Regions from separate parts of the Enterobacter cloacae complex sp. HYC003_NIDB genome, predicted to be linked through region 1. Evidence: predicted binding sites of a transcription regulator. Region 1 holds the regulator's gene; each other region holds the start of a gene.
The links. Region 1 encodes Fur, which represses iron uptake genes when iron is present. Its sites were predicted from a motif close to ATAATAATGAGAACNACTATCAA; they were not measured.
Positions count from the first base shown of each region.

Region 1 (7,466 bases):
CACCGTTCAGACCGTTAGCCAGTAACGCGTTGGCACGATCTTCCACCACTTTCGTGACGTTGGTATCCGCCGGGCCACCGTTAGGTGGGTTGTACTTGATGCCGCCATCTTCCGGTGGGTTGTGTGACGGGGTGATCACAATGCCGTCAGCCTGCGCGCCACCTTTTTTGTTGTGTACCAGAATAGCGTTAGAAACCGCTGGCGTTGGCGTAAAACCGTTGTTCTCCTGAACAATCACGTCTACGCCGTTCGCCGCCAGCACTTCCAGCACGGAGATAAAAGCAGGTTCAGACAGGGCGTGGGTATCTTTCCCTACATAGCACGGACCGGTGACGCCATTTTTGGCGCGCTCTTCCGCGATGGCCTGAGCAATGGCCAGAATGTGCGGTTCGTTAAAGCTGTGGCGCGCCGCACTACCGCGGTGGCCAGATGTACCAAACTTCACTGCGTGTTCTGCGTTGCCCACCACCGGCTTCAGCACGTAGTACTGCGCGGTCAGTTGAGCGACGTTAATCAAATCGCTTTGTTGTGCAGGTTGTCCTGCACGGCTGTGATTTGCCATTGCCTGGTCCTTCTGATGCAAGGGTTAAATTGTACCGCAAACCTTTTCGATCAATTCCGCCGGGAACTGCATGGACTGCATGATATGTTCGATCATGCTGCACTTACGGCCCGTATTGGTGTTGGTGATCACCCAGTATGGTGTACCGGGAACGTGTTTGGGTTTGGTTTGGTTGCCATTTTGCAGCAGGGTCTGCTCGTCGCCTGCGAAGTAAACGCGCGTGCGACCGTGCAGCGACTCTGTCGCTTCTGCAAATGCGTTGTTATCCAGTGAATAAAGTGTAGACAGCACCAGCATAAAGCGGTTAACCGCCTTTTTCTGCTCGGCATATTCATCGGACAGCAGCAGCTCGCGCATCGCGCGCACTTTGTCTTTTGCCGGCATGACGGCAGGTTTTACTTGTGCAACAACGCTCGGCTGAGACACGACATCTTTAGTGACAGGAGTGGGCTGTGAGGCGGCGGAAATTTTAAGCATGCGCCGTAAAATGTCGGACGCGCTCTCCCCAATATGCCGCGTCTGGCTGGCAATATACTGATAGAGTTCGTCATCAACTTCGATTGTTTTCATCTTAATCCAGTGCGATATCTTATCTGAATACAAGTCGTTGAGATTATAAGGTCAAATCCCAACAGCGGATAGCGTCAAACCAGGTTGGCGGCAAAAGTCAGATTAAACTGGATCCTTGCCCCCGGGCGGCAGAATGGTCAACATGATACCCTAACCTGACAAACCTAAAAAAAGAACTTTGCCATGAAATTGAATACCCGAGCGCAAACTGCACAATCGCCGAACAATAATTCTCCCATCGTACTGGTTCACGGCCTGTTTGGTAGCCTGGATAATCTGGGTGTGCTGGCGCGCGATTTAGTGACCGATCACGCGATCCTCCAGGTTGATATGCGCAATCACGGTCTTTCTGGGCGCTCGGAGGAGATGACCTACGCAGCCATGGCGCAGGATCTGCGGGACACCCTCGATGCGAATAATATCCAGAAAGCGACGCTTATCGGGCATTCAATGGGCGGCAAAGCGGTGATGGCGCTCACTGCGCTGGCCCCTGAGCGAATTTCCGGGCTGGTGGTCATCGACGTTGCGCCCGTCAATTACGACGTTCGCCGTCACGATGAGATTTTTACCGCCATCAATGCGGTCACCGAAGCGGGTGTCGCAACCCGCCAGCAGGCGGCTGCCGTTATGCGTGAGCATCTTGATGAGGAAGGCGTAGTTCAGTTCCTGCTGAAATCGTTTGTTGACGGACAATGGCGCTTTAACGTCCCGGTATTGTGGGATCAGTATTCGCATATTGTGGGCTGGGAAACCGTCCCCGCCTGGCCGCACCCTACCCTTTTTATTCGCGGCGGCAACTCCCCTTACGTCACTGATGCGTATCGTGACACGCTGCTGGCGCAATTCCCGCAGGCTCGCGCTCACGTCATTGCCGGTGCCGGACACTGGGTACACGCGGAAAAACCGGATGCCGTCCTGCGCGCCATTCGCCGCTATCTTACTGATACAGCGAATTGATTAAAAAGCCAGCGACCGGAAGACGACGGGCTTCCAGTCGTTGGCGTGTGGATTTGGGTGATGTATGATGGCGCGCTTATCGCCCGGGCATTAGCAGGGCGGCGTGTTTCCCCCGAAGTCTCAGAATCATGGCCAAAGAACAAACGGACCGTACGACACTAGATCTGTTCGCGAATGAGCGTCGACCGGGACGACCGAAAACGAATCCGCTTTCGCGCGATGAACAGCTGCGTATCAATAAACGCAACCAGCTTAAACGCGATAAAAATCGTGGGCTTAAGCGTGTCGAACTGAAGCTGAATGCCGATGCCGTCGATGCGCTTAACGAGTTAGCTGACGCGCGCAACATCAGCCGCAGCGAACTGATCGAAGAGATGCTGATCGCCCAGCTTGAGACGTTACGCGGCAAGGCGTGAGTCAGAAAATCCCCAATATTACCTTTTTCATGTAGCACAGAGTGCAGTCCTGCGTGATAGCTGTTTCCGCAGGGTTGCCTGTTCTGCTATTATTGCCCTTATCCGTGGACAATTTGGGCCACCATACCATTAAGTTTCAAGAGGTTATTTTACTCATGGCAATCATCGGCATTTTCTTTGGCAGTGATACCGGCAATACTGAAAATATCGCAAAAAACATTCAAAAACAGCTCGGTAAAGACGTTGCTGATGTGCATGACATCGCCAAGAGCAGCAAAGAAGATCTCGAGGGCTATGACATCCTGCTGCTGGGCATCCCGACCTGGTACTACGGTGAAGCACAGTGTGACTGGGACGATTTCTTCCCGACGCTGGAAGAAGTAGACTTCAACGGCAAGCTGGTTGCCCTGTTTGGCTGTGGCGATCAGGAAGACTATGCTGAGTATTTCTGTGATGCGCTGGGCACTATTCGCGACATCATTGAGCCACGCGGTGCTGCGATCGTCGGTCACTGGCCAACGGCGGGTTACCATTTCGAAGCGTCCAAAGGTCTGGCAGATGACGATCACTTCGTTGGCCTGGCCATTGATGAAGACCGTCAGCCAGAGCTGACCGCTGAGCGTGTAGAAAAATGGGTTAAGCAGGTTCGTGAAGAGCTGAACCTGGACGATATCCTTAACGCCTGATATCCCTGCGGCGCAACTCCGGTTGCGCCCGTTTTCCAGGTAAAACCGATTAAATTAATTGCTACAAACTTTTAACTTTTTCGCCCAGACCTGTACAATATCCCCCTGGTAAAAAGTGGGTGCCATCGAACAAGTTTGTTGGTGATACCACGTTTTTATAAGCATACTTTGCTTGAGACTTGCAGTTTTCATTTAGCCATGGCAGTTCTATAATGAGACGCATTATCCCAAGTGCATTTTCTGTCACTTCTTCTTTTGAAGTGAATCGTTTAGCAACAGGACAGATTCCGCATGACTGACAACAATACCGCATTAAAGAAAGCTGGCCTGAAAGTAACGCTTCCTCGGTTAAAAATCCTTGAAGTGCTTCAGGGGCCAGACAATCACCATGTCAGTGCGGAAGACCTTTATAAGCGTCTTATCGATATGGGTGAAGAGATTGGGCTGGCAACCGTCTATCGTGTGCTGAACCAGTTTGATGACGCGGGCATTGTTACTCGTCATAATTTCGAAGGCGGTAAATCCGTGTTCGAGCTGACTCAGCAGCATCACCACGATCACCTGATCTGCCTCGACTGTGGCAAGGTCATTGAATTTAGCGATGATTCCATTGAATCACGCCAGCGTGAAATCGCCGCCCGTCATGGCATCCGCCTGACCAACCACAGCCTGTACCTGTACGGTCACTGCGCTGAAGGCGATTGCCGCGAAGACGACCACGCGCACGACGCGAAATAATATCGTGTTCATACTCTGAGCCAGCCGTAAGGTTGGCTTTTTTTTGCCTGAAAAAAGCCCGGTGGCGCTGCGCCACCGGGCGTAAAGCAACTTATTTATTGTTATTGCGAATCTCGTCCCAGATCTTATCGCAACGCTTCGCCACTTCCTGATCGTTACCGCTTTTCCGCGCCTGGATACAGGCCTGGTAATCCATCACGCGAACATTTTCCTGCGTCGCAAACTGCTCATGCGCTTTCTCTTTTTTCAGCACATTCAGCACGCTCTGGCAGGCTTCAATCTTCTCTGGCGATCCTTGTGCTGTATTGATGCAGGCGCTATACGCCTCCTTCAGACGGGAGTCTTCTTTCTGCGCCTGATCCTGCGCACACGCCACCAGCCCCGATGCCAGCAGCGCAACGATTACCATTTTTTTCATCATATGCAGTCTCCATGCAGGCGGGATTTCGCCCGCCTGCGTGTTCATCAGAAGATTGTGAATGGCGCAATGACCATGAATTTCACGTCACGTTCATCCTGGAAGATGTTGCCGTAACCGCCCGCGTAGCTCGGGATATCGGAGTGGTTGTCATACTGGGTGAAGTGCAGTTTGAACATCGTGCCTTTCGCACGGCCCTCCTGAAGGGTGTAAATCGCATCCAGACTGTATGAAGACTCTTTCAGACGGTAATTCGGATCGTAGTAGGCGTCTGGCGTAGCCATATCTGCTGGCTTTGCGTCCCAGGCGTACGCGTAGGACGCACCCACCGCCCAGCCAGGCAGATTCCAGTTCTTCAGGTCATACATTGCGCCGAAGAAGACCGCCTTTTCGCCGTCGGCGTTAAAGTCAGAGCGGTTATCCCACCAGATATCCAGACGACCATTGGAAGAGGCGTAGGTTGGCGTCATACGTTGCAGGAAGTAGCCCTGCTGCCCTTCTGCCTTGACCCATGTTCCCTCCAGACGTAAATCAACCTGACCTACCTTGTAACCGAAGGTCAGCGCCTGTAACCACGCGGTGCCGTCATAGATATCATTTACGCTGCCATCACTGACTTTGTCGCGCGTACCGTAGAACTGATAGCTGGTGCTCAGCGGGCTACCCGCGATATCAAATTTGTAGCTGGCTTTAGCAAAGTACTGATCGATATAGCCTTCAGCCTGACCAAAAGCAGCTTCCAGCACCAGATCGTTTTTGAAGTCGTACTTCGCCCCCAGCGAGTGGAGATAATCAACTTTGGTTTTTTTATCGTTCTGATAGAACTTGTCCATCTCAATGTGCCACGGCGCTTTGTACTCGTTGGTCCACATATAGGAGAAGCTCAACGCCCCCGCATCGCCGTAGTCAAAATTAGCACCGGCTTCCGCACCCTGATAGGTACCTGGCATAAAGCTCCAGTGCGGTGCTAACAGCGTCTGGCCGGTTGGCTGGATATAACCTCCACGCGCCCAGACCGGACCATATTTGAATTTTGCAGCCGCTTTATACAGGCTGATTCCGCTTTTATCGCCGGACCAGTCTTCGTCGTAGGCTTTATTGCTGGAGGAGAACGCAATTTCGTTCGGATGGCCGCTGTCGCCATTTTCGGCCATTTCAATTGCGGTGAACGCTGCAATATCGATCCCGAACATATCGGCGGCATATCCCGACTGGAAATCAAGGTTGGCGTTCCAGGTCGAGTGAGAAAGGTTGGTTTTGTATTTATCTTCAGTGACGTCTTTACGGTCACGCTCACGCTGCCAGTAATAAATACCGCCCGTGAGGGTGGAATCTTCGATGAAACCTGCTGCTTTTGCCTCTGGCGCAACCACCAGGCCCGACATTGCTGTCACACCGGCGATAGCCAGCGCCAGCGCACTACGTTTGCCACTGAACGTACGCATAGATTATTCCTCTTTGACGAATTAAAACGCCTTAAACGGCGAAAAACAGAAAAGACCAAGTGGTCAGGGGTAGTCAGAAATACCCTCGAATTAACTACCGTCTTTAGGTTATTTTTCGCGACGCGAATTATCAATGCTTTTAATCAGGCAAAAGTCAGGATTATGACGAAGAGCACATATTTCGTAGTGCTTTGTAACATTTACCGGGAAGCAAGTACTGGCGGGGGAATGCGCTAATTTTCAGTAAGTAACATTGATATTGTGAATATATTTTTCAGCGTTTCTGTTTTTGGAAAACAACAAACTTTTTTAAATAAAATAAGTAGCACCACATTGACCTGGAATGTTGGCTTTAATTCATCATCCCGATGCTTAACGACATGATCGTTAAATAAAAAAACGCCGCATTACGCGGCGTTTGTTTCTCATTGACCATGCCAGCGTGATTATTCGCCGATCTTAGTCCAGGTATCACGCAGACCGACGGTACGGTTAAATACCGGTTTTTCCGCCGTGCTGTAACGGCTGTCCAGGCAGAAGTAACCCTCACGTTCAAACTGGAACGCTTTACCGGCTTCAGCGGCTTTCAGAGACGGCTCGGCATACCCCTGCTTGATAATCAGCGACTCAGGGTTGATAACCGCCAGGAAGTCCTCCGCAGCGCCTGGGTTAGGTACGCTGAACAGACGATCGTAGAGACGGATCTCAACCGGCAGCGCATGCTGCGCACTCACCCAGTGGATTACACCTTTTACTTTACGGCCATCCGCCGGATCTTTACTCAGCGTCTCTGCGTCGTACGTACAGAAGATGGTCGTGATGTTACCTTCCGCATCTTTCTCTACGCGCTCGGCTTTGATCACATAGGCGTTACGCAGACGCACTTCTTTGCCCAGCACCAGACGCTTGTACTGCTTGTTCGCTTCTTCACGGAAGTCGGCGCGATCGATCCAGATTTCACCGCTGAACGGCACGTCGCGGGTGCCCATTTCCGGTTTGTTAGGATGGTTAGGCATCGAGACCAGTTCGCTTCCACCCTGCGGATAGTTTTCGATGACCAGTTTCACTGGATCGATCACTGCCATCGCGCGCGGCGCGTTTTCGTTCAGGTCTTCGCGAATGCAGGATTCCAGAGACGCCATTTCGATGGTGTTGTCCTGCTTGGTAACGCCAATACGTTTGCAGAACTCACGAATAGACGCCGAGGTATAGCCACGACGACGCAGGCCAGAGATGGTGGGCATACGCGGGTCGTCCCAGCCTTCAACGTGCTTGTCGGTGACCAGCAGGTTCAGCTTACGCTTGGACATCACGGTGTATTCCAGGTTCAGACGAGAGAACTCGTACTGACGCGGATGCACAGGAATGGTGATGTTATCCAGCACCCAGTCGTACAGACGACGGTTGTCCTGGAATTCCAGCGTGCACAGAGAGTGCGTAATGCCTTCCAGCGCATCGCTGATGCAGTGGGTGAAGTCGTACATCGGGTAGATGCACCACTTGTTACCGGTCTGGTGGTGTTCAGCGAACTTAATGCGGTACAGCACCGGATCGCGCATCACGATGAACGGAGACGCCATATCGATTTTGGCACGCAGACACGCTTTACCTTCTTCGAAGCCACCGGCACGCATTTTTTCAAACAGCGCCAGGTTCTCTTCCACGCTACGATCG
Region 1 is NZ_CP114220.1:3,436,892-3,444,357, forward strand. It holds gene pgm (phosphoglucomutase (alpha-D-glucose-1,6-bisphosphate-dependent)) at 1-562, opposite strand, end outside; gene seqA (replication initiation negative regulator SeqA) at 587-1,132, opposite strand; gene ybfF (esterase) at 1,316-2,089, shown strand; gene ybfE (LexA regulated protein) at 2,218-2,505, shown strand; gene fldA (flavodoxin FldA) at 2,661-3,191, shown strand; gene fur (ferric iron uptake transcriptional regulator) at 3,483-3,929, shown strand; gene chiQ (ChiQ/YbfN family lipoprotein) at 4,021-4,347, opposite strand; gene chiP (chitoporin ChiP) at 4,395-5,792, opposite strand; gene glnS (glutamine--tRNA ligase) at 6,239-7,466, opposite strand, start outside.

Region 2 (7,466 bases), 1.5 Mb from region 1:
TCCTTCATGCCGTCCGGGATCCAGATATTCATCACCGACGGCGTGCCAAGCTGCTCGCCGAAATACGCCGAGACACGGCGGCTGGCTTTGACATGGTCGATCCAGAACTGGCGGATTTCATCGTTGGCGTGCGCAAGGGTAAAGCCGTCCGCGCTCAGCGGGTGCGAGAAGCAGGAGGGGTTAAAATCCAGACCCAGCCGGTTGGCTTTCGCCCACGCCACCCAGTTCGTAAAGTGCTCTGGTTTGATCTCGTTACGCGCCACCGGCTCGTCGGATTCGAGATAAATGGCGTGCAGATTCAGGCGCTTTGGCCCGGGGATCAGGCTCAGCGCCAGCTCCAGATCCGCACGCAGTTCGGTGGCGTTGCGCGCTTTGCCCGGGTAGTTACCCGTGGCCTGAATCCCCCCCGTCAGGGAACCGCCCGGGTTCTCGAAACCGGCGACGTCATCACCCTGCCAGCAGTGCATGGAGACGGGCAGACGGTCGAGCTGGCGCAGCGCCTCTTCGACATCCACGCCGACGGCGGCGAAACGCTGTTTAGCCAGGTCCCAGGCTTGTTCAAGTTGAGTGGTCATGCGCAAAGCTCCTTAGTCAGTCGTTTTTGCTGAAACTGCGCCCGGTAGCGGGCAATTTCATGGCAGGGATGGGGGGTGAAGGTGGTCAGGCTGTTATTCGCCGTCACCACCGAACGGAAATCGTCAACGTTGGACAGTTCGTCCAGGGTCATCAGCTGAATGCCGATATTGCCGAGCGTGGAGGCTTCAATCGGACCTGCCACCACGGTAATGCCGCAGGCATCCGCGCAGAGCTGGTTCAGTAGCTGGTTCTGGCAGCCGCCGCCCACGATATGCAGCTGCGTGAACGGTTTGCCGCGAAGGTCAGCCAGCTCGCTCAGGATGTCGGCATAGAGCAGGGCGAGACTGTCAAAAATGCAGCGCGCCAGCTCGGCGGGGCGGGAAGGTACCGGCTGCCCCGCTTCAAAACAGGCGGCCTGGATTTCAGCGCTCATGTGCGCCGGGTTGATAAAGCGGTCGTCGTTCGGGTTAATCAGGAAGGTGCAGGCCTTCAGCGTTTCGGTTTCCGCGATAAGCGCGGGCAGGTCGGTGATGTTCTGCTCTTTCAGCACCCGCTGGAGCAGCCACAGGCCCATGATGTTCTTTAGCACCCGGTAGCGCCCTTCGGCGCCACCTTCGTTAGTGATGTTCGCCGCCAGTGCGGCATCGCTGGTGTAGGGTGTTTTGCTCTCGAAGCCCATCAACGACCAGGTGCCGGAAGAGAGGTACGCCGCATCTTTGCCGGCGAGCGGCGAGGCAATGACCGCGCTCGCGGTGTCGTGACTGGCGACGGCGACAACGGGGATCTCATTCCCCTGCGGGCAAAGCCAGTGGCCGATCACATTGCCCGGATGGGTTGGCGCGCCGAACCAGGACGGCGAGGCGCCCGTCCAGGCCAGCAGATGTTCATCCCAGTTATCGGTGTTGATGTTAACCAGCTGCGTGGTGGTGGCGTTGGTGTATTCCCAGTTCATGTTGCCGGTCAGACGGTAGCTTAAGTAGTCCGGGATCAGCAGCGCATGCGCCACCTTTTCGACCAGCTCTGGCTGTTGCTCAACTACCGCGCGCAGCTGATACAGCGTGTTAAACGGCAGAAACTGAATGCCGCTGCGACCATAGATGTTCTCCTTGCCAAGCTGGGCGATGGCGTGCGCCATTAGCCCATCGGTGCGGCTGTCGCGGTAGGAGACGGGCAGGCCGACGCGTTCGCCGTGACTGTCCAGCAGTACGTAATCCACACCCCAGGTATCAATGCCGATACTGTCGATGCGAATACCGTCTTCGCAGACGTTGTGAAGTCCGGTGCGGATCTCTGCTTCCAGGGCGTCGATATCCCAGGTAACAAAACCGTCCTGTTTTTGCAGACAATTGGCGAAACGGTGCATTTCGCGAAGCGTAAGGGTGTGCAGGTCGCAGTCCCAGGTGGCGAGCATTACACGGCCGCTGGATGCGCCTAAATCGACAGCCACACAATGGCGAAAAGTCATGGTCGGGTCCTTTCTTAAGTCATTAGCGAGGAGTGTAAGAAAGGGAAGAAATAGCCACCTTCTCGCCACTGACAGCCCAAATCTCGCGCTGGCAAGAAAGCAAAGATGAACGTGAGGGAGTTCACAGTTTCCAGTAATGGCGGGGTTTGCAGGCAGTGTGACGCTGACCGCATTTCCTGATCTTTCCGTCTGTTTCTTGAAAAACCGACAGCTTTTGCGCGGTTTGCTGTCAAAAATTTAAGGTGAGCGTGGAAGGCCTTAATTACTATTTTGAGAACTTTTCTCATTGGTGGGGGCCGTTATGACCGTACTGCACAGCGTCGATTTTTTTCCTTCGGGGGCTTCGCCGGTCGCGATTGAGCCACGGCTGCCTCAGGCTGCGTTCCCGGAGCATCATCATGATTTTCATGAAATTGTGATTGTTGAGCACGGAACGGGAATCCACGTGTTTAACGGTCAGCCGTATACCATCAGCGGCGGTACGGTGTGCTTCGTGCGCGATCACGACAGGCACCTGTATGAACATACCGACAACCTTTGCCTGACTAATGTGCTCTATCGTTCTCCGGATGCGTTCCAGTTTCTCTCCGGGCTGAATCAGCTGTTGCCGCAGGAGAAGGACGGTCACTACCCCTCGCACTGGCGGGTGAATCAGTCCACGTTGCAGCAGGTGCGTCAGCTGGTGAGCCAGATGGAGCAGAGCGAGGATGGACAGGAGACGCACGCCATTGCTACCCGCGAGCTGCTGTTTATGCAGCTGCTGGTGCTGCTGCGGCGCAGCAGCCTGGTGGAAGGGCTGGAAAATAACGACGCGCGCCTGAATCAGCTGATGGCCTGGCTGGAAGATCATTTTGCCGAAGATGTCTGCTGGGAAACGCTGGCGGATGACTTTTCGCTCTCGCTGCGCACGCTGCATCGTCAGCTCAAGCAGCATACCGGGCTGACGCCGCAGCGCTACCTCAACCGTCTGCGCCTGATCAAAGCGCGGCACCTTTTACGTCATACCGACGAAAGCGTCACCGATATCGCCTATCGCTGCGGATTCGGCGACAGTAACCACTTTTCGACGCTTTTTCGCCGGGAGTTTAACTGGTCGCCGCGCGATATTCGTCAGGGGAAAGACGCGTTGCTTCAGTAACGCGAGGGCAGTCACCGTTTTTTTGCTGCAAAAAGGCTAATAATGTCCGGTTATTCGCCGTAGAGGTTGTGGTGTGGCTGCTCAGCTCATTCTTCGCAAAGATGATTTTTTTGCCTCCGCGAGTCAGGCCGTCGCGGTGGCCGACCGCTACCCGCAAAACGTCTTTGCCGAGCACACCCACGAGTTTTGCGAGCTGGTGCTGGTATGGCGAGGCAACGGCCTGCACGTCCTCAACGACCGCCCCTACCGCATCACGCGCGGAGACCTGTTCTACATCCGCGCTGAAGACAAACACTCCTACGCCTCGGTTAACGATCTGGTGTTGCAGAACGTCATCTACTGCCCCGACAGACTTAAACTGAATGTCGACTGGGCGGGCAATATCCCCGGTTTTCATGATGCCAGAGGCGAACCGCACTGGCGCTTAAGCAGCAACGGCATGGCTCAGGTACGCCAGACGATTTCCCAGCTGGAGCAGGAGAGCCAGAAGAGCGATCCGGTGGCAAACCAGATGTCGGAGCTGCTTTTTGCCCAGCTGGTGATGACCCTGAAGCGGCATCGTTACGCTACGGATAATCCCTCTGCTACCACGCAGGAAGCGCTGCTGGATAAGCTCATCACCCGGCTTGCGGGCAGTCTGAACAAGAGTTTCGTGCTGGAAAAATTCTGCGAGCAGGAGCAGTGCAGCGAGCGCGCGCTGCGCCAGCAGTTCCGCACCCAGACGGGGATGACGGTCAACCACTATCTGCGCCAGCTGCGCATCTGCCACGCCCAGTACCTGTTACAGCATACGGAGCTGATGGTGAGTGAAGTGGCGATGCGCTGCGGCTTTGAGGACAGTAACTACTTTTCGGTGGTGTTTAACCGTGAGGTGGGGATGACGCCGGTTCAGTGGCGTCATCGCAGTCGAAAGGCAGCGTAATCAGTTCGCCATGCCGAGGCCGACGATATTGGCCGCAATGATAATCACCACACAGCCCAGGCTCAGCACGCCAACCGGACGACGCCCGGCATTGTTCCACTCTTTCAGCACCAGCCCAACCAGCCCGCCGCACAGCACGTAGAAGCTCATGTGCAGCATCCAGCTCATGTAGTCATACTGCGCCGGAATACTGGCGTGACCCCAGGCGTAGAAGAAGAATTGCAGATACCACATCAGACCGCCGAGGGCGGAGAGCAGGACGTTGGTGACGATCAGCGGTTTTGCCAGCGAGAAGTCGGCTTTTACCGACAGGTTCTTCACTTTTGCCAGACGAATGAAGCAGAAGCCGAGGTTTACCAGCGCGCCGCCGCCCATGATCACCACGTAGCTTGGCAGGGCAACGTACAGCGGATCGACGCCCAGCGCCGCAGCGGCGTCGTGCATCGGTTTGGCGGCGTTCATGGCGAACGACATGCCCGCCGAGAATACGCCGCACATCACCGCCAGCAGCAGCCCTTTCTTCAGGTTGAACTCTTCGGCTTTGATGCCCATCTTGCGTTCTTTCAGCTGGCCTGCGCGGGTGACGATGCCCACGCCGATCACCGCCACCAGCACGCCCAGCAGCGTCATTCGCCCGCCCTGAGTGTTGATCAGCACGTCGAAGTGGCCGTTCAGGATTGGCGTCATCAGGGTGCCAACAATCAGCGTAATGCCAATCGCGATGCCAATCCCCATCGACATGCCTAGGTAGCGCATGGTGAGGCCGTAGTTGATATTACCGATGCCCCACATCGCGCCGAACAGGAATACCGGCAGCAGGGTGGAGGCGTTGAAGGAGGAGAAGTAGCCCCAGAAATCGGGCAGCAGCATGGCGCTGATTGTCCACGGCAAAATCAGCCAGGACACGGTGCCGCCAACGGACCACATGGTTTCCCATGACCAGCCTTTCACCTTTTTAAACGGGGCATAGAAACAGGCTGCACTGGCCGCGCCTATCAAATGCCAGAAAATACCCATCGTAATCGCATGATTCATTTTTACATCCTCATCGTTTTTATAGCCGGAGGCTTCCCGCCGACTTGATGAGTGTAAAAATGAGGCGGTTTGGGAACCTTCAGAAGGTTGCCGCACTTTTGTTCAGGATGGCAATCACCACGTTAAGCACGTGAGCAGACTCACAATTTTGTCATTTATCAAAAATCTAATAACCTTATAAAAACTACGGCATTGATAATCATTTTCAATATCATTTAATTAACTATAATGAACCAACTGCTTACGCGGCATTAACAGCTGTGCCGCCCGACAATAATGGAGAGGATTATGAGTTATACACTGCCATCCCTGCCGTATGCCTACGACGCACTGGAACCGCATTTCGACAAGCAGACGATGGAAATCCATCACACTAAACACCACCAGACCTATGTGAACAACGCGAATGCTGCGCTGGAAAGCCTGCCAGAGTTCGCTAATCTGCCTGTTGAAGAGCTGATCACCAAACTGGACCAGCTGCCGGCAGACAAGAAAACCGTGCTGCGCAACAACGCGGGCGGTCACGCTAACCACAGCCTGTTCTGGAAAGGCCTGAAAACCGGCACCACCCTTCAGGGCGACCTGAAAGCGGCTATCGAGCGTGACTTCGGTTCCGTTGACAACTTCAAAGCGGAATTCGAAAAAGCCGCTGCAACCCGTTTCGGCTCTGGCTGGGCGTGGCTGGTCCTGAAAGGTGACAAACTGGCGGTCGTTTCTACCGCTAACCAGGACTCCCCGCTGATGGGTGAAGCTATCTCTGGCGCATCCGGCTTCCCAATTCTGGGTCTGGACGTGTGGGAACACGCTTACTACCTGAAGTTCCAGAACCGTCGCCCTGACTACATCAAAGCCTTCTGGGATGTAGTGAACTGGGACGAAGCAGCAGCGCGTTTCGCCGCTAAAAAATAAGGTTGCATTGACGCCTGTGAGAAGCGAGTCTGATGACTCGCTTTTTTTGTATCTGAAGGAGTGGAGATGCATTACCCGGTGAATGTGTTTACAGGCAAGGTAAGGGAGTACGAAGGCAGCCGCCCGAGCGCCATCGCCAAAGTGCAGGTCGACGGTGAGCTGACGTTGACCGATCTCGGGCTTGCGGGTGACCAGCAGGCTGAAAAGAAAATCCACGGCGGGCCCGATCGCGCGCTGTGCCACTATCCGCGCGAGCACTATCAGCACTGGAAAGCCGAATTTCCTGAACAGGCGGACCTCTTCGTCGCCCCCGCGTTTGGCGAAAATCTCTCAACGGAGGGGCTGACGGAGAAGAACGTCTTTATCGGCGATATTTACCGCTGGGGCGATGCTTTGATTCAGGTCACCCAGCCGCGCTCACCGTGCTTTAAGCTTAATTACCATTTCGGCATTCAGGATATGTCGGCCCAGCTGCAAAACGCGGGTAAAACCGGCTGGCTGTATCGCGTTGTGCAGGCGGGACAGGTTTCGGCGGATGCGCCGCTTGAGCTGGCTTCGCGCTTGAGTGAGGTGTCGGTATACGAGGCCTGCGCAATTGCCTGGCATATGCCGTTTGATGACGAGCAGTATCACCGCCTGCTGTCAGCGGCGGGATTATCCACCAGCTGGACCAGAACGATGCAGAAGCGGCGGTTAAGCGGCAAGATCGAGAGCAGTTCGCGGAGATTGTGGGGGAAAGAGGTTCCGTAGAAAGTAGGCCGGGTAAGGCGAAGCCGCCACCCGGCACATACGGTTACGAACGCTTATACAGCGGCAGCCACAGCGTTAACCTCAGCCCGCCCAGCGGGCTGTCATCGGCTTTCACCCAGCCACGGTGCTGTTGCATGGCGGTTTCAACAATTGCCAGACCTAGCCCCGTACCACCAGATTCACGGTCGCGCGCCTCGTCGGTACGGTAGAACGGACGGAAAATCTGCTCGCGATCTTCCGGACTGACGCCAGGACCATCGTCATCGACAATGACGGTAATCCCGTCTTTATCCACCGAAAACGCCACTTCAATCTTCGTGTGCGAATAGCGCAGGGCGTTACGCACGATATTCTCCAGCGCGCTTTCCAGCGTGTTGGGGTTACCGTAGAGCGGCCACGGGCCCGGCGGGAAGTTGACGGTGAACGATTTGCCCATCTGCTCCGCTTCGAACGCCGCGTTGTCCAGCACCTCATGCCAGAGGTGATTGGCTTTCACCGTTTCGCTCACCAGCGCGTTTTTCTGCTGATTGCGCGACATCACCAGCAGATCGTTGATCATGCTGTCCAGGCGATGCGCTTCCGTCTCAATACGCTCCAGCTCTTTGCTCTCACCGCTGCGGCGGCGCAGCAGGGCGGTACCCAGCTGTAAGCGCGTGAGCGGCGTCCGCAGC
Region 2 is NZ_CP114220.1:80,162-87,627, forward strand. It holds gene rhaA (L-rhamnose isomerase) at 1-575, opposite strand, end outside; gene rhaB (rhamnulokinase) at 572-2,041, opposite strand; gene rhaS (HTH-type transcriptional activator RhaS) at 2,343-3,179, shown strand; gene rhaR (HTH-type transcriptional activator RhaR) at 3,253-4,101, shown strand; gene rhaT (L-rhamnose/proton symporter RhaT) at 4,102-5,136, opposite strand; gene sodA (superoxide dismutase [Mn]) at 5,425-6,045, shown strand; gene yiiM (6-hydroxyaminopurine reductase) at 6,112-6,795, shown strand; gene cpxA (envelope stress sensor histidine kinase CpxA) at 6,839-7,466, opposite strand, start outside.
Region 2: sodA (superoxide dismutase [Mn]) is a predicted target of Fur. The motif match lies at 5,329-5,351, and genes of this name have one in related genera.

Region 3 (7,466 bases), 2.0 Mb from region 1:
AGTGGTCAGGACTCTGTCAATTTCATAGCAGGCGTTTTGTTCGGTAAGTACCGCCTGTGCAACGGTGATGGGTTCGCTCATATGATAGAAATGGCGGAACTCGCCGTCGCCCAACGTATGGTGCAATAACTCTCCTCGCTGCTGCGCCGCCATACCCGGGGCCCCCACAATATGGAGGACGGGAACATGTTCGGCAAAGCTGCCCGCCACACCGTTCATGGCGCTTAACTCCCCAACGCCGAATGTCGTCAGGAGCGCGGCAAAGCCCTTACAGCGGGCATAACCGTCTGCGGCGTAAGACGCGTTCAGTTCATTGGCACAGCCCACCCAGCAGATGTCCGGGCTGTCTATCACGTGATCGAGAAATTGCAGGTTATAGTCGCCTGGCACACCAAACAGATGATCGGCACCACAATCTGTTAGTCGGTCCAGCAGGTAATCGGCGACGCAATAGGGGGTACGCATATTATAAGTGTCCTTCTGACGTTGACCTCACTCTGAGTATTAAATAAGCGTGAAGCGTGTCCAGAATTGGCGACAATCAGGGTCTGGAAAGAATGCTTTACGAAAAAAGCTGAGCTATGCTCATTTTCTTCAGGTTAGTGTAAACGTATACACTGATGTTTCTTTCCAGCGCCAGAGGTCTCGCCAATGGGTTATCAGCCTGACAAAAATCGTTATCAGACAATGCAATATCGCCGCTGTGGGCAAAGCGGCCTTAAGCTTCCCGCCATCTCGCTGGGGCTTTGGCATAATTTTGGCGACGCGACGTTACTCGAAAACAGCCGTCAACTTTTACAGCGTGCTTTCGATTTGGGTATTACGCATTTTGACCTTGCCAATAATTACGGCCCGCCTCCTGGTTCGGCCGAACGTAATTTCGGGCGCATTTTGCAGGAGGATTTCCTGCCCTGGCGCGATGAGCTAATCATCTCCACCAAAGCGGGCTACACCATGTGGGACGGGCCTTACGGCGACTGGGGCTCACGTAAATATCTGATCGCCAGCCTGGACCAGAGCCTCAGGCGTATGGGGCTGGAGTATGTCGATATTTTCTATCACCACCGCCCGGATCCACAAACGCCGCTACGTGAAACCATGAAAGCGCTTGACCATGTGGTGCGTCAGGGCAAGGCGCTGTACATCGGTCTGTCCAACTACCCGGCAGAAGTGGCAAGGCAGGCGATTGAAATACTGGAGGATCTGGGCACGCCATGTCTGATCCACCAGCCGAAGTACTCCATGTTTGAACGTGCGCCTGAAGAGGGGTTGCTGGACGTGTTGCAGCATAAAGGGGTGGGATGTATCCCCTTCTCCCCCCTGGCGGGCGGACAGTTGACCGATCGCTATCTGAACGGTATCCCGGCGGATTCTCGCGCAGCAAGCGGCAGTAAGTTCCTTAACCCGGAGCAGATCACCGACAAAAAGCTGGAAAAGGTACGCAAGCTGAATGCGCTGGCGGAAAACCGGGGGCAAAAGCTATCGCAAATGGCACTGGCCTGGATCCTGCGCCACGATGCGGTGACATCCGTGCTCATCGGCGCAAGCAAGACCGGACAAATTGAAGATGCAGCAGGCGTGCTTGAGAATTGTCGGTTCACGGCAGAAGAGCTGAAGACGATAGATACGATCCTGTCCAGTTCAGATTAAAAACACTTTTAGCAAAAAGTGCTCTCGTTCCTGATTTAGGAGTTGAGGCGATGAAACGAATGTTTACCAACTCGTAAAATTGCGTTAACAGGTCGCACAGCGGCCCCGATCGTGAAGGAGAAGAGTATGTTCAGGTCACTGATTCTTGCAGCGGTATTACTGGTTTCGGCCCCGCTGGTCGCCAGTGCGGGCGAAATCACCCTGTTGCCATCGATTAAATTACAAATTGGCGATCGTGATGACTACGGCAGATATTGGGACGGTGGCTACTGGCGCGACCGTGACTACTGGCATCGCCATTATGAATGGCGTCAAAACCGCTGGTGGAAACACGATAACGGCTATCACCGTGGCTGGGATAAGCGTAAGGCTTACGAACGCGGCTACCGCGAAGGCTGGAACGATCGTGACGACCGCCGTGGCGGCTGGGGTCATGGAAAAGGCAGAGGCCACGGTCACGGCCATCACCATTAACAACAAAAAGGAGCCTTCCGGCTCCTTTTTCTTTTACAGGCCTGCGGCTGTGCCTATCAGCAACCACAAGTTTAACGCCACCACCACGACCACAATGGCCCACCCGGCGCGCTTCACCCACGTCGAATTCACCAGTTCGCCCATCAGCGATTTATTACTGGTGAAGATCAGCAGTGGCACCAGCGCCAGCGCAATCCCGAAACTTAGCAGTACCTGACTCATCACCAGAATGCGGGTCGGATCCAGCCCCATCAGGATCACAACAAAGGAAGGCAGCATCGTGACCGAGCGGCGAACCCACAGCGGAATATGGAAACGTACGAACCCCTGCATCACCACCTGCCCGGCCAGTGTCCCCACAACCGTAGATGAAAGACCCGCAGCGACCAGGCTTAAACCAAAAATAGTGGCAGCGGCATGACTCAGCAACGGCTCCAGCGTCAGGTAAGCCTGGTCGAGATCGGCAACCCCGGTATGCCCGTTAAAGTGGAACGCGGCGGCGGCGGTCGCCATCATCGCCAGATTCACAAATCCGGCAATGGTCATCGCGATAGTCACATCCCATTTCGAGGCGGAGTAGCGCTCTTTACTCGTCCCGCCATGCAGATTCTGGGTTAATGAAGAGTGCAGATAAATGACGTGCGGCATGATGGTCGCCCCCAGCACTCCGGCAGCCAGAAAAACGGCTTCAGAAGTGGGTAACGACGGGATCACCATCCCTTTCGTCAGCTGCGCCAGATTCGGCTGGGAGAAAATCAGCTCAACAATATAGGCGGCAGCGACGAACAGCAGCAGGCCGCCGATGACTTTCTCCAGCGGTTTTTGTCCCCGCCGCTGGAGCATCAGAATCAGGAAAGTGGCGATACCGGTCAGCACCGCCCCCTGAAGCAGGGAGACGCCCAGGATAAGCTTAAAGCCGATCGCCGCCCCGATAAACTCGGCGAGATCGGTGGCCATGGCGATAATTTCCGCCTGAACCCAGTAAAACCAAACTGCCGGACGTGGATAATGATCGCGGATTTGCTCCGCCAGGTTTTTTCCGGTAGCAATACCCAGCTTCGCGGAGAGCATCTGAATCAGCATCGCCATCAGATTGGCCCATACCACAACCCACAGCAGTTTATAGCCGAAACTGGCCCCGGCCTGAATATTGGTCGCAAAATTACCCGGATCGATGTAGCCAATCGCGGCAATGAATGCCGGTCCCATTAATGCGAACCGCAGCTTGCGTGCCGCTCTGCCGCTGCTACTCTCTACGCGACTATTCGTCATTTCTGCCTCTGGAAATATAGCCTTTGCTATGTTTTATGCTATCAAAATGAGAATGATTATCAAGTTCATTTGTAACGGTTAACATGATTTCTCTGATAGTCAGGAACGATAGACAGGCAGGTGGAGCAAGGTCACAGAATGTGAAAATGCGCAGACATTTGTGAAGCGTAGCACACAAACTTAACTTTTCACTCATTTACCTAACATAACAAAAATGTCTTGTTGATCACTATTTTTGAGACTCGTCACAGGATGTAACTATAGTGTGGGCTTGATCTCGTTTTCTTTGTGCTTGTTACATAGAATGTGCACGGAAATTAAACCTGCCTCATATTTGGAGCAAATATGGACCGCGTCCTTCATTTTGTCCTGGCACTCGTTGTCGTTACTGCACTTGCATTGCTGGTCAGCACAGACCGCAAAAAAATTCGTATTCGCTATGTTGTCCAACTGCTGGTCATTGAAGTTTTACTTGCGTGGTTCTTCCTGAACTCCAACGTAGGCCTGGGCTTCGTGAAAGGCTTCTCCGAAATGTTCGAAAAACTGCTCGGATTTGCCAACGAAGGGACAAACTTCGTCTTTGGCAGCATGAACGATCAGGGTCTGGCCTTCTTCTTCCTGAAGGTGCTCTGCCCTATCGTCTTCATCTCTGCCTTGATCGGTATCCTTCAGCACATCCGCGTTCTGCCGGTGGTTATCCGTGCGATCGGCTTCCTGTTATCGAAAGTTAACGGCATGGGCAAACTGGAATCCTTTAACGCAGTCAGCTCGCTGATCCTGGGTCAGTCTGAGAACTTCATTGCGTATAAAGATATTCTCGGCAAGATGTCCCGTAACCGCATGTACACCATGGCGGCAACCGCAATGTCTACCGTTTCCATGTCTATCGTGGGCGCGTATATGACCATGCTGGAACCAAAATACGTAGTTGCGGCGCTGGTTCTGAACATGTTCAGCACCTTTATCGTGCTTTCGCTGATTAACCCGTACCGTGTGGATGCCAGCGAAGAGAACATTCAGATGTCAAACCTGCACGAGGGACAGAGCTTCTTCGAAATGCTGGGTGAATACATTCTGGCGGGTTTCAAGGTTGCAATTATCGTCGCCGCAATGCTGATTGGCTTTATCGCGCTGATCGCTGCGCTGAACGCCCTGTTTGCGGCCGTACTCGGTATCTCCTTCCAGGGTATTCTGGGCTACATCTTCTACCCGATTGCCTGGGTGATGGGCGTGCCCGCTCACGAAGCGTTGCAGGTGGGCAGTATCATGGCAACGAAACTGGTTTCCAATGAGTTCGTGGCGATGATGGATCTCCAGAAGATTGCCAGCACACTCTCCCCTCGTGCGGAAGGGATCCTGTCCGTCTTCCTGGTCTCCTTCGCGAACTTCTCTTCCATCGGTATTATCGCTGGTGCGATTAAAGGCCTGAACGAAGAGCAAGGTAACGTCGTTTCTCGCTTTGGCCTGAAGCTGGTTTACGGTTCAACACTGGTGAGCGTCCTGTCTGCCTCTATCGCAGCACTGGTTCTGTAATTCATACCGCGTAATAAAAACCGGGAGTCCTCGCTCCCGGTTTTTTTATGCCTCCAGCGCCGTCAGGGGCACTGGTTTACCAATCAAATAGCCCTGCAAATAGTCCACGCCAAATCGCAGCAACATCTCGCGTTGTTCAGCCGATTCCACATATTCAGCCACCACACAAAGCGATTTCGTTTTGGCCATGTTGCAAATGGACTGCACGATCATCGCATCCATGCTGTCGGTGCAGATATCTTTCACGAAGCAGCCATCGATCTTAATGATATCGGCCTCCAGCCGCTTCAGGCGCTCAAAGTTGGCATAGCCGGTACCAAAGTCATCAATAGCAATGCGGAAGCCGTAATCCCGCAGCTGCTGGATATTGTTGATGCTGCTTCCCGAGTCAGAGAAAGCCTGTTCCTCGGTGATCTCAATGACGATATCTTGCGGCGCAATAGCGTAGCGTTCAAAAAGCGCGATGATCTCAGCCGCTATCTCATTTTGCATCAGCGTCAGCGGCATCAGATTAACGGAGAACTGCGTTCCGGCCCGTTCGGACGGATGGCTGCGCATCCACATCAGCAATTTTTCCACCACGTTCAGGTCAAATCGGTGGCTCAGGTTAAACTGAGCAATCAGCGGAATAAAGCGATCAGGCGTGATGATCTCCCCCTCGCTTTCAAGCCTTGAGAGGATTTCAAAGTACCCTTCCCCACGCGCGTTATGGATTGGCTGGGCGTAAAGGTGAAGCCCACCGATATCAAGGGCGCGTTTTATGCGGGCCAGCATCAGCACTCTGTCCGTCGTCTGACCGGAGACATCATCCAGACTGTTGGTTAACGCCAGGACGTTGTGCCCGGCACAGGACTGCTCGGAGAGCCAGCTCAGCTGACCCAGCGTGTGATGCAGGCTTTCTCCATCCGGCACTTCACCCCAGGAGGCGCCAAACTCGATGTCGAGCTCAGTCTTGTTCCAGATAATCTTACGGCTGTTCAGATGATCAACCATATATTGCAGACGTTCAGCCGTGCCCGGACCCAGCAAGACCACTACCAGCTCACTGCCCGGCAACTGGAAGAGCTTCTCGTCTTTTTGCAATAACGGTTGCAGCGACGCGGTTATCATCTTTTTACAATGTACACGCATGAGGATGCCGTAGTGACGGCTCAGGAATTCGAGATTATCCAGGCGCAGGCAGCAGACTTTGGCCTCGGGATGGTGCTGTAAAAACACTTCCAGCGCACGAATGTTAGGCAGACCGGTGAGCGGATCGGTAAGCGCCCTCTCCTGCCACCCCTGTTTCAGCCATTCACTTTTCTGATAGATCCGCGACATGTAAAGCAGGCAGATGGCGAAAGAGATAAGCACCGACAGGATAAAGGAGAGCGAGTGGCCCGATTCAACACCATTAAGAAAATTATAATTATAGGTCAACAGCATGAGCGCCGAGGCCGCCCAGAATAAAGAGATGAGCGCATAGCTCAGACGACCAATCCCCAGGGTGAAAAGAATGAAAACGATTGGCATCAAATAACCCGCAATAAACTGCGACTCAAAAGGCGCGCATAAAATAGCGATCATCGAGATCAACAGCATCAGCCACACAACGATAAATAACGCTCTTTTGTGACAAAAGAGGGGCTTCACGCTTCGCCGCCAGAATGTTCGGGCATAGCGAGGATTAATAATCATTCTTAACGGATAATAGAACATCATGGTGAAAATCAGGGCGGCACAAATCAGACTCTGAATATCGATAACGTTATAAATTGCAGAGCCTTCGCCGAAATAGGAGGAGATTGTCACCGGGAAATCAAATAAATATCCCGCCAGATACATCGATAATTTGATGCCCACAGGCACCATAAATCCGAGCCAGAAAATACGTATGCCAATGTACTTATTCGGTATGCTGTGTCGCCAGCGCTTGCCCAGCACCAGACGGATGACGCCACAGGCGGCGAAGACGGTAAACGTCTGACAACATAATAATACGGCAGATTGTAGTGGTGCTAAATCAAGATTATAAATATTAGTAATACTAAAACTTAACAGCAAAGGAATGATTGCCCGTCGTCCAAATAACAACACGATGGCGAGCATGGCACTTAAGGGCAACCACGCCAGATAAACATCATTTTCGCTGACGATGGCCCGTGGAGAGATATAACGAGAAAAAGGAATCGCAATCAGGCTTAGCGCCAGGGCAATCATAAATATCTTTACATTATTGTAAATTTTTCTATTCATTAATCCGGATAATCTATTTTACCATCGTCTCATTGACCGCATGGATAATAGGTTTATTAATTACATGAATCAAGTTCAGGTCTATTTATAGACTTGTTTATTGATTTGGATTGAGGTGAGGTGTAGAAAACGACGTTAATTGCAACAAAAACAGTCTAAAATATTTTACAAGCTATAAAAAAACCCCCGTCTTGCGACGAGGGTTTAAATTTTGGTGGAGCTAAGCGGGATCGAACCGCTGACCTCTTGCATGCCATGCAAGCGCTCTCCCAGCTGAGCTATAGCCCCACATGTTACTTTAC
Region 3 is NZ_CP114220.1:1,447,369-1,454,834, reverse strand. It holds gene ipdC (indolepyruvate decarboxylase) at 1-465, opposite strand, end outside; gene mgrA (L-glyceraldehyde 3-phosphate reductase) at 652-1,650, shown strand; gene O1722_RS06910 (DUF2502 domain-containing protein) at 1,777-2,124, shown strand; gene O1722_RS06905 (Nramp family divalent metal transporter) at 2,158-3,396, opposite strand; gene nupC (nucleoside permease NupC) at 3,742-4,929, shown strand; gene O1722_RS06895 (sensor domain-containing phosphodiesterase) at 4,975-7,164, opposite strand; tRNA gene O1722_RS06890 (tRNA-Ala) at 7,377-7,452, opposite strand.
Region 3: O1722_RS06905 (Nramp family divalent metal transporter) is a predicted target of Fur. The motif match lies at 3,437-3,459, and genes of this name have one in related genera.

Region 4 (7,466 bases), 590 kb from region 1:
GCATTTTGAGTTTTCAATATCATTAATGGAATTGCTCATGGCGCCGTTGCCGAGGGTCTCCTGTAAACCGGCAACGGACGGACCGTGACAGACACGGGCGCAGCAGTCGACGTTGTTAGTATTCAGCACCGCACGGGCAAATTTTTGCATCACATAGTTGGTCTCATTGCCCGTTCCCCGTGAGGAACCCGTGGTCATAATGGACCGAGGGCCATACTGTTCTTTGATGCTTTTAAGCCTGTGAGCGGTATAGCGAATGGCCTCTTCCCAGGTAACAGGGGTAAAGGCCTCGCCTTTGCTGTAGCGGATCATGGGCTGCGTCAGACGGGGGGTAAGCAGCCGTGTGTCGTTAAGAAAGTCCCAGCCGTAGAACCCTTTCAGGCAAAGCGTGCCCTGATTGGTTACGCCATCAGCGGCTTCGGCACGGATAATCCGGTTATTTTTAACGACGAGGTTTAGTTTGCAGCCTGCACCGCAGTAGGGGCAGACGCTGGCGATTTTTTTCATCAATAACAGACCTGTTAAGAAATGAAGCAATGTTTACTGGAAAGCCCAGTCCCTTAGCGGACTAAGCAGGATCCATGCCACATTCAGCGTTCTTGATTAACAGGGCGTTAAAGGAGAGAGGGTGTGTCATCGTCAGTCTGTTCGTCAGAATTGACGATGACACGCTATCCGTAGGGATGGGGGAGGCGTTAAAGATCGTCCATGGTGTAACCGACGACAATTTCCAGCGTCTTGCGGATCACATCCGCCTTAACGACATCGTCGGTGGATTCCAGCGCCTGGATTAGCCAGAGAATGATCGCTTTGTTGGTCAAATGACCTTCGGAAGCGAGAACACAACGAACCGCAGTCGAAAAAATGGCAGACTCTTCAGCAAAGCGATCGCCTGCGTGACGGAAATACTCCGACAACGCGCTATCTAAAAAGGCCGAGTGGTATTCGGGTTGAAGCTGAATATTTTGTCTCATTTGTTCTCACCGTAGCTGTAAAGTTGTAGTCAATGTATCTTTTTAGGATCGGACGGTTTTCCATTTCCAAATAACGGCACTACATTGTCTCGGTTATTTTTGAGAGATCCCTCTCTCTGTATTCGTCCTTGTGCGGTTCTGCGACCTTTAAAAGCGAGCGTACCAGAGCTGATTTCAGCTATCACTCGCGCTAATGTCTCCCGCCGCTGGGGATCCGTTTCATATGCTTGCATGTTACGCAGACGCTGAACCAATCCCTCGGTCGTCACGGGACCGCGCTCCTTCAAAAGTGAAAGAGCGGCTTCTCCAATAAGCTGGTCGATCAGTCTGTCTGCATCACTGCTGTTCATGACATTAACGTTCGAAGAGCAGGCCAAGAAGCATGTGATAATGATGTTCCTCTTCCGGGCCATTGGCCTTTTCAAGGCGACTCAACAGTTTTGTGCAGAGCGATTTGCGATTCAGATTTCGCCCGTCGCTAAGAATTTCAACAACAACCTGACCCAATGTTTCCTGTTGGGTTGGAAGCGCGGCTTTTTCGAAATACTGCGCAATCGCTGTTGCCGAGTCTGCGAGGTGTCCGTTCTGCTGCATGTTTCGCTCCTGTAAATTTTCGTAATCAGTAACGTTACATTTAAGGTATACATAATTTTCAAATCTGTACATTTAAAATGTACAATTTTTTAAAGATTTTATAATATATTTTATAAAATCATTATTTATCAAGTGCTTATTCTTATACGATTTACTGCGGGATTCACAAGATATATTGTACAATCCGAAGCGGCGTTGCAGAGTTGTACAAGCCCGTAAATGACGCAAAAAAGCCGTGTAAATCGTTGAGATGTAAATTATTTGTTGGGCAATTAATGTGCTATAACAGAGTTCTCCCCACGTGTTTTCGTGGTCACCCCCTCAATCTTCAGGATTAGCATGCTCACAACCATCATTTACCGCAGTCATATCTGCGAGGACGTTCCAGTTAAAGCGCTGGAAGACATGGTCGCTGCTGCAAATTGTAGAAATCGCCAGTTCGATGTTACGGGGATTTTGCTGTTTAACGGCACACACTTTTTTCAGTTACTTGAAGGGCCCGCTGATAACGTTAAGGAGATCTATGAGCTCATCTGCCGTGACCCACGGCATCACAACGTGGTCGAATTGTTAAGCGATCACGGGCCTTCAAGACGTTTAGGCAACGTGGGTATGGAGCTCTTTGACCTTCGTCAGTACGATACCGACGAAGTGCTGCAACAGGTTCTTGATAAAGGCACAACCCGCTATCAGCTGACCTATAACGATCGCGCCCTGCAATTTTTCCGCACCTTCGTTGAGGCCACTGAAAAAGCCAACTACTTTGAGCTGCCTCCGGCTGACGCCTGGGAGTTTGTCACCGAAAACACGCCGTTATCCACCCAGCCGACGGTAGTGGCAAAGGGCGCGGACTGTAGTTTCGCATTTCAACCTATCGTCGATCCGTTTATGCAGCAGGTGGTTTCCTGGGAAGCCCTGATCCGCACGCCGTCCGGTGAGTCTCCGGAAAGCTATTTTGCCAACCTGTCGCGTGAGGCGCTGTACGAATCGGATCTGAAGAGTAAGCAGGTGGCTTTGTCGATGGCCAGCGCGCTGGGCCTACAGACTCAAACGTTATCCATCAATCTGCTGCCGATGACGCTGGTCAATGTTCCTGGCGCCGTCGATTTTTTACTGACGGCAATTGAGGCGAACGGTTTTGTGCCGGAGCAAATTGTGGTCGAGTTCACCGAGAGCGAGGCGATCTCGCGCTTCGAAGAGTTCACCAGCGCAGTCAGACAGCTTAAAAGCGCCGGGATCAGCGTGGCCATCGATCACTTTGGCGCGGGATTCGCCGGTCTGCAACTGCTGGCCCAGTTCCAGCCGGACAGAATCAAGATCAGCCGTGATTTGATTGCCAACGTACACAAGAGCGGCCCGCGTCAGGCTATTATTCAGGCGATCATTAAATGCTGTGCGTCTCTGGAAATTCTGTTCTGTGCGGTAGGCGTAGAGCTGGCTGAAGAGTGGATGTGGCTGGAATCTGCCGGGGTTTCTCAGTTCCAGGGACACCTTTTCGCCAGCCCGCGTCTGGGGGGCGTTCCGGCGATTGCCTGGCCTGATAAAAAGTACGATTTATAAAAACCTGTACGTAACTGTTAAGAGTAACCTGTACGTACGGCGAAATTTATACAACAATACATTAACGAGTGAGTGGTTCATTGAGCCATTCACTTGTCTCAGAACGAGGAGTTAGTTATACAAATGATTTGTACAATCTGATAAGGTTGGTTTGGTTAGGTATGGAAGTAATGTGCGTGAGGGAGTTAATGGCCTATTACAGTATCGGCGAAGTGGCCGAACGATGCGGTATCAACCCCGTTACGCTGCGTGCCTGGCAGCGCCGTTATGGATTGTTGAAGCCGCAGCGAAGCGAAGGGGGTCATCGTCAGTTTGACGATGAAGATATCCTGCGTATCGAAGAGATCAAGCGCCTGATGAAAACGGGTGTTTCGGTCGGCAAAGTAAAAGCGCTTCTTGAAAATACAGAAGTGATGACTCAGGGGAACTGGGCATCTTTTCAGGAAGAGATGTTAACCGTTCTGCGCTATGCCAGTCCGGCAAAACTGCGCGCCAAAATCGGCGAGTTCCGCCGTGACCATGCGATGGATGTTCTGATAGATAACATCATCACCCCTGTGCGGCAGCGAATGAACCAGGACCAGAATACGGTGCGTCACATGGCAAGCCTGCTGGACGGTGTCCTGATTGAGTTTGCCGTTGCAAGCCTGGGTGAGTCGCGAAAAAAAGCAGGTAAGGATGCGCTGCTGGTCGGGTGGGAGTGCGACGACCGTACGCATTTGTGGCTGGAAGCGGCCCGTCTTGCCTACAAAGGCTGGCATATCGACGTGCTGGCTGAGCCGATTGATTCTCCACGTCCTGAACTCTTCCCCGGGCAAAAAATCTTCGTCTGGACCGGTAAAGCGCCTACGCCTCGTCAACAGGAGCAGCTCGACCACTGGCGTGAACAGGGTTTCGCCGTTTCGTTCCATCACTGATGTTAAGGGGTCCGTCAGGGCCTTTTTGTCTTTTCGAGTCAGCTTTCTTATTGGAAGATAGCTATCTCAAAAATAGGTATTTCCAATACAATTTTTCTCATTGCCCGCCAACTTACCGCCTTTCTTATGAAATGCATTATTTATCAATGCATTGAACAAATCTAACCATCCCATCCGCATCCCGTCACAGGGTCTATGCTTAATGAAAGTAGCCAAAAAGGGCGGTTTAGCCCAAAGCCCCTGCTCGCAGGGGGTTGAAGTGATAATCGTTATCACTAACATGGTGTTATGCCCTGGTGGCTTATCAGATGAGGTGGACCTATGGAACTGCATTCAGAAACCTTCAATCCGGCCGATTTTGCCTGGCGTGGTTTAACGCTGACGCCCGCGGCGGCGGCGCATATTCATGAGCTGGTGGCAAAAAATCCCGACATCCTCGGCGTACGCTTAGGCGTTAAGCAGACTGGCTGCGCGGGATTTGGCTACGTGCTGGATACCGTAACCGAACCTGAAAAGGACGATCTGGTCTTTGAAACCGACGGTGCAAAGTTATACGTCGCGCTACAGGCGATGCCGTTTATCGATGGAACCGAAGTCGACTACGTTCGGGAAGGTTTAAACCAGTTATTCAAATTTCATAACCCGAAAGCCCAGAACGAATGCGGCTGCGGCGAAAGCTTTGGGGTATAGGCGGTACTATGTCTCGTAATACTGAAGCAACGAGTGATGTAAACACCTGGAGCGGCGGACACCTCAACTATAAAGAGGGTTTCTTCACGCAGCTGCAAACCGATGAGCTGGCGAAAGGCATCAACGAAGAGGTCGTGCGCGCCATTTCGGCGAAACGTAACGAGCCGGAGTGGATGCTGGAGTTTCGCCTGAGCGCATTCCGCGCGTGGCTGGAGATGGAAGAACCCCACTGGCTGAAAGCGCATTACGATAAGCTGAACTATCAGGATTATAGCTACTACTCCGCGCCCTCCTGCGGCAGCTGTGATGATACCTGTGCCTCGCAACCTGGTGCCGTTCAGCAAACCGGCGCGGAGAACAGCTTCCTGAGTAAAGAGGTGGAAGAGGCGTTTAATCAGCTCGGCGTGCCCGTGCGCGAAGGCAAAGAGGTGGCGGTAGACGCCATTTTTGACTCCGTCTCGGTGGCAACCACCTACCGTGAAAAACTGGCGGAGCAGGGGATCATTTTCTGTTCCTTTGGTGAAGCCATTCACGATCACCCCGAGCTGGTGAAAAAGTATATTGGTACCGTGGTGCCGAGTAACGATAACTTCTTCGCGGCACTGAATGCGGCGGTGGCGTCAGACGGTACTTTTATCTACGTGCCGAAAGGCGTGCGCTGCCCGATGGAGCTCTCGACCTATTTCCGCATCAACGCGGAAAAAACCGGCCAGTTTGAACGCACCATCCTGGTGGCCGATGAAGGCAGCTACGTAAGCTACATCGAAGGGTGCTCCGCTCCTGTGCGCGACAGCTACCAGCTGCACGCGGCGGTGGTAGAAGTGATCATCCATAAAGATGCGGAAGTGAAGTACTCTACGGTACAGAACTGGTTCCCGGGCGACGGCAACACCGGTGGTATTCTGAACTTCGTCACCAAACGCGCGCTGTGCGAAGGCGAAAACAGTAAAATGTCCTGGACGCAGTCAGAAACCGGCTCCGCCATTACCTGGAAATACCCGAGCTGTATTCTGCGCGGCGACAACTCCATCGGTGAGTTTTACTCCGTGGCGCTGACCAGCGGTCATCAGCAGGCCGATACCGGCACCAAGATGATCCACATCGGTAAAAACACCAAATCGACCATCATCTCCAAAGGGATCTCTGCCGGTCACAGCCAGAACAGCTATCGCGGGCTGGTGAAAATCATGCCGACGGCTACCAACGCGCGTAACTTCACCCAGTGTGACTCCATGCTGATTGGCGCGGACTGCGGGGCGCATACCTTCCCGTATGTCGAATGCCGCAATAACAGCGCCCAGCTTGAGCATGAGGCAACTACGTCACGTATTGGTGAAGATCAGCTTTTCTACTGCCTGCAACGCGGGATCAGTGAAGAAGATGCGATTTCAATGATCGTTAACGGCTTCTGTAAGGACGTGTTCTCTGAACTGCCGCTGGAATTTGCCGTTGAAGCCCAGAAACTCCTCGCCATTAGTCTTGAACACAGCGTCGGTTAAGGAAAGCACATGTTAAGCATTAAAGATTTACAGGTTAGCGTGGAAGAGAAAGAGATCCTGCGTGGCCTCAATTTTGACGTCAAACCGGGTGAAGTTCACGCCATCATGGGGCCAAACGGCTCCGGGAAAAGTACGCTTTCAGCGACGCTGGCAGGACGCGAAGATTATGAAGTTACCAGCGGCTCCGTTGAGTTTAACGGCAAAGATCTGCTGGAGATGTCGCCGGAAGAGCGTGCCGGCGAGGGCATCTTTATGGCCTTCCAGTATCCGGTGGAAATTCCGGGCGTCAGCAACCAGTTCTTCCTGCAAACCGCGCTGAACGCGGTGCGCAAGTATCGCGGCCTTGAGGCGCTGGATCGCTTTGACTTCCAGGATCTGATGGAAGAGAAGATCAAGCTGCTGAAAATGCCGGAAGATCTGCTGACCCGCTCGGTAAACGTGGGTTTCTCCGGCGGTGAGAAGAAACGTAACGATATTCTGCAAATGGCGGTTCTGGAGCCGGCGCTGTGCATTCTCGATGAGACCGATTCAGGGCTGGATATCGATGCCCTGAAGATCGTTGCCGACGGGGTGAACTCCCTGCGTGACGGCAACCGCTCATTTATCATCGTGACTCACTACCAGCGAATACTTGACTACATCAAACCGGACTATGTCCACGTGCTTTACCAGGGACGCATTGTGAAATCCGGTGACTTTACACTGGTTAAACAACTGGAGGAGCAGGGTTATGGCTGGCTTACCGAACAGCAGTAATGCACTTCAGCAGTGGCACCGGCTGTTTGAAGCGCAGGGTGGAGCGCGCTCTGAACAGGCTCAGCACCATCTCCAGCAGATGCTGCGTCTCGGTTTACCGACGCGTAAACATGAGAACTGGAAATATACCCCGCTGGATGGCCTGCTGAACGGCGAGTTTGTCACCCGTCTGGCGCAGGTCAGCCCCGATCAGCGCGACATGCTGGCGCTGAGCGTGGATGCCGTGCGCCTGGTGTTTGTCGACGGTCTGTTCCGTGCGGAGCTGAGCGACAGCGTGCAGGAGAGCGGGTTCGATATCGTCATTAACGATGAACGTCAGTCGCTGAACGCGCCCGTTCAGCCTGAAGTCTTCCTGCACCTGACAGAGAGCCTGTCGCAGTCTGTCACCCATATTCGCGTTAAGCGTAACCAACGCCCGGCGAAACCGCTGCTGCTGATGCATATCACCCAGGGCGTTGCGGGTGATGAGATTAACA
Region 4 is NZ_CP114220.1:2,849,829-2,857,294, reverse strand. It holds gene fdhF (formate dehydrogenase subunit alpha) at 1-507, opposite strand, end outside; gene O1722_RS13625 (biofilm/acid-resistance regulator YmgB/AriR) at 696-974, opposite strand; gene O1722_RS13620 (hypothetical protein) at 1,004-1,324, opposite strand; gene ycgZ (regulatory protein YcgZ) at 1,329-1,568, opposite strand; gene O1722_RS13610 (diguanylate phosphodiesterase) at 1,908-3,128, shown strand; gene O1722_RS13605 (MerR family transcriptional regulator) at 3,317-4,045, shown strand; gene sufA (Fe-S cluster assembly scaffold SufA) at 4,367-4,735, shown strand; gene sufB (Fe-S cluster assembly protein SufB) at 4,744-6,234, shown strand; gene sufC (Fe-S cluster assembly ATPase SufC) at 6,244-6,990, shown strand; gene sufD (Fe-S cluster assembly protein SufD) at 6,965-7,466, shown strand, end outside.
Region 4: sufA (Fe-S cluster assembly scaffold SufA) is a predicted target of Fur. The motif match lies at 4,305-4,327, and genes of this name have one in related genera.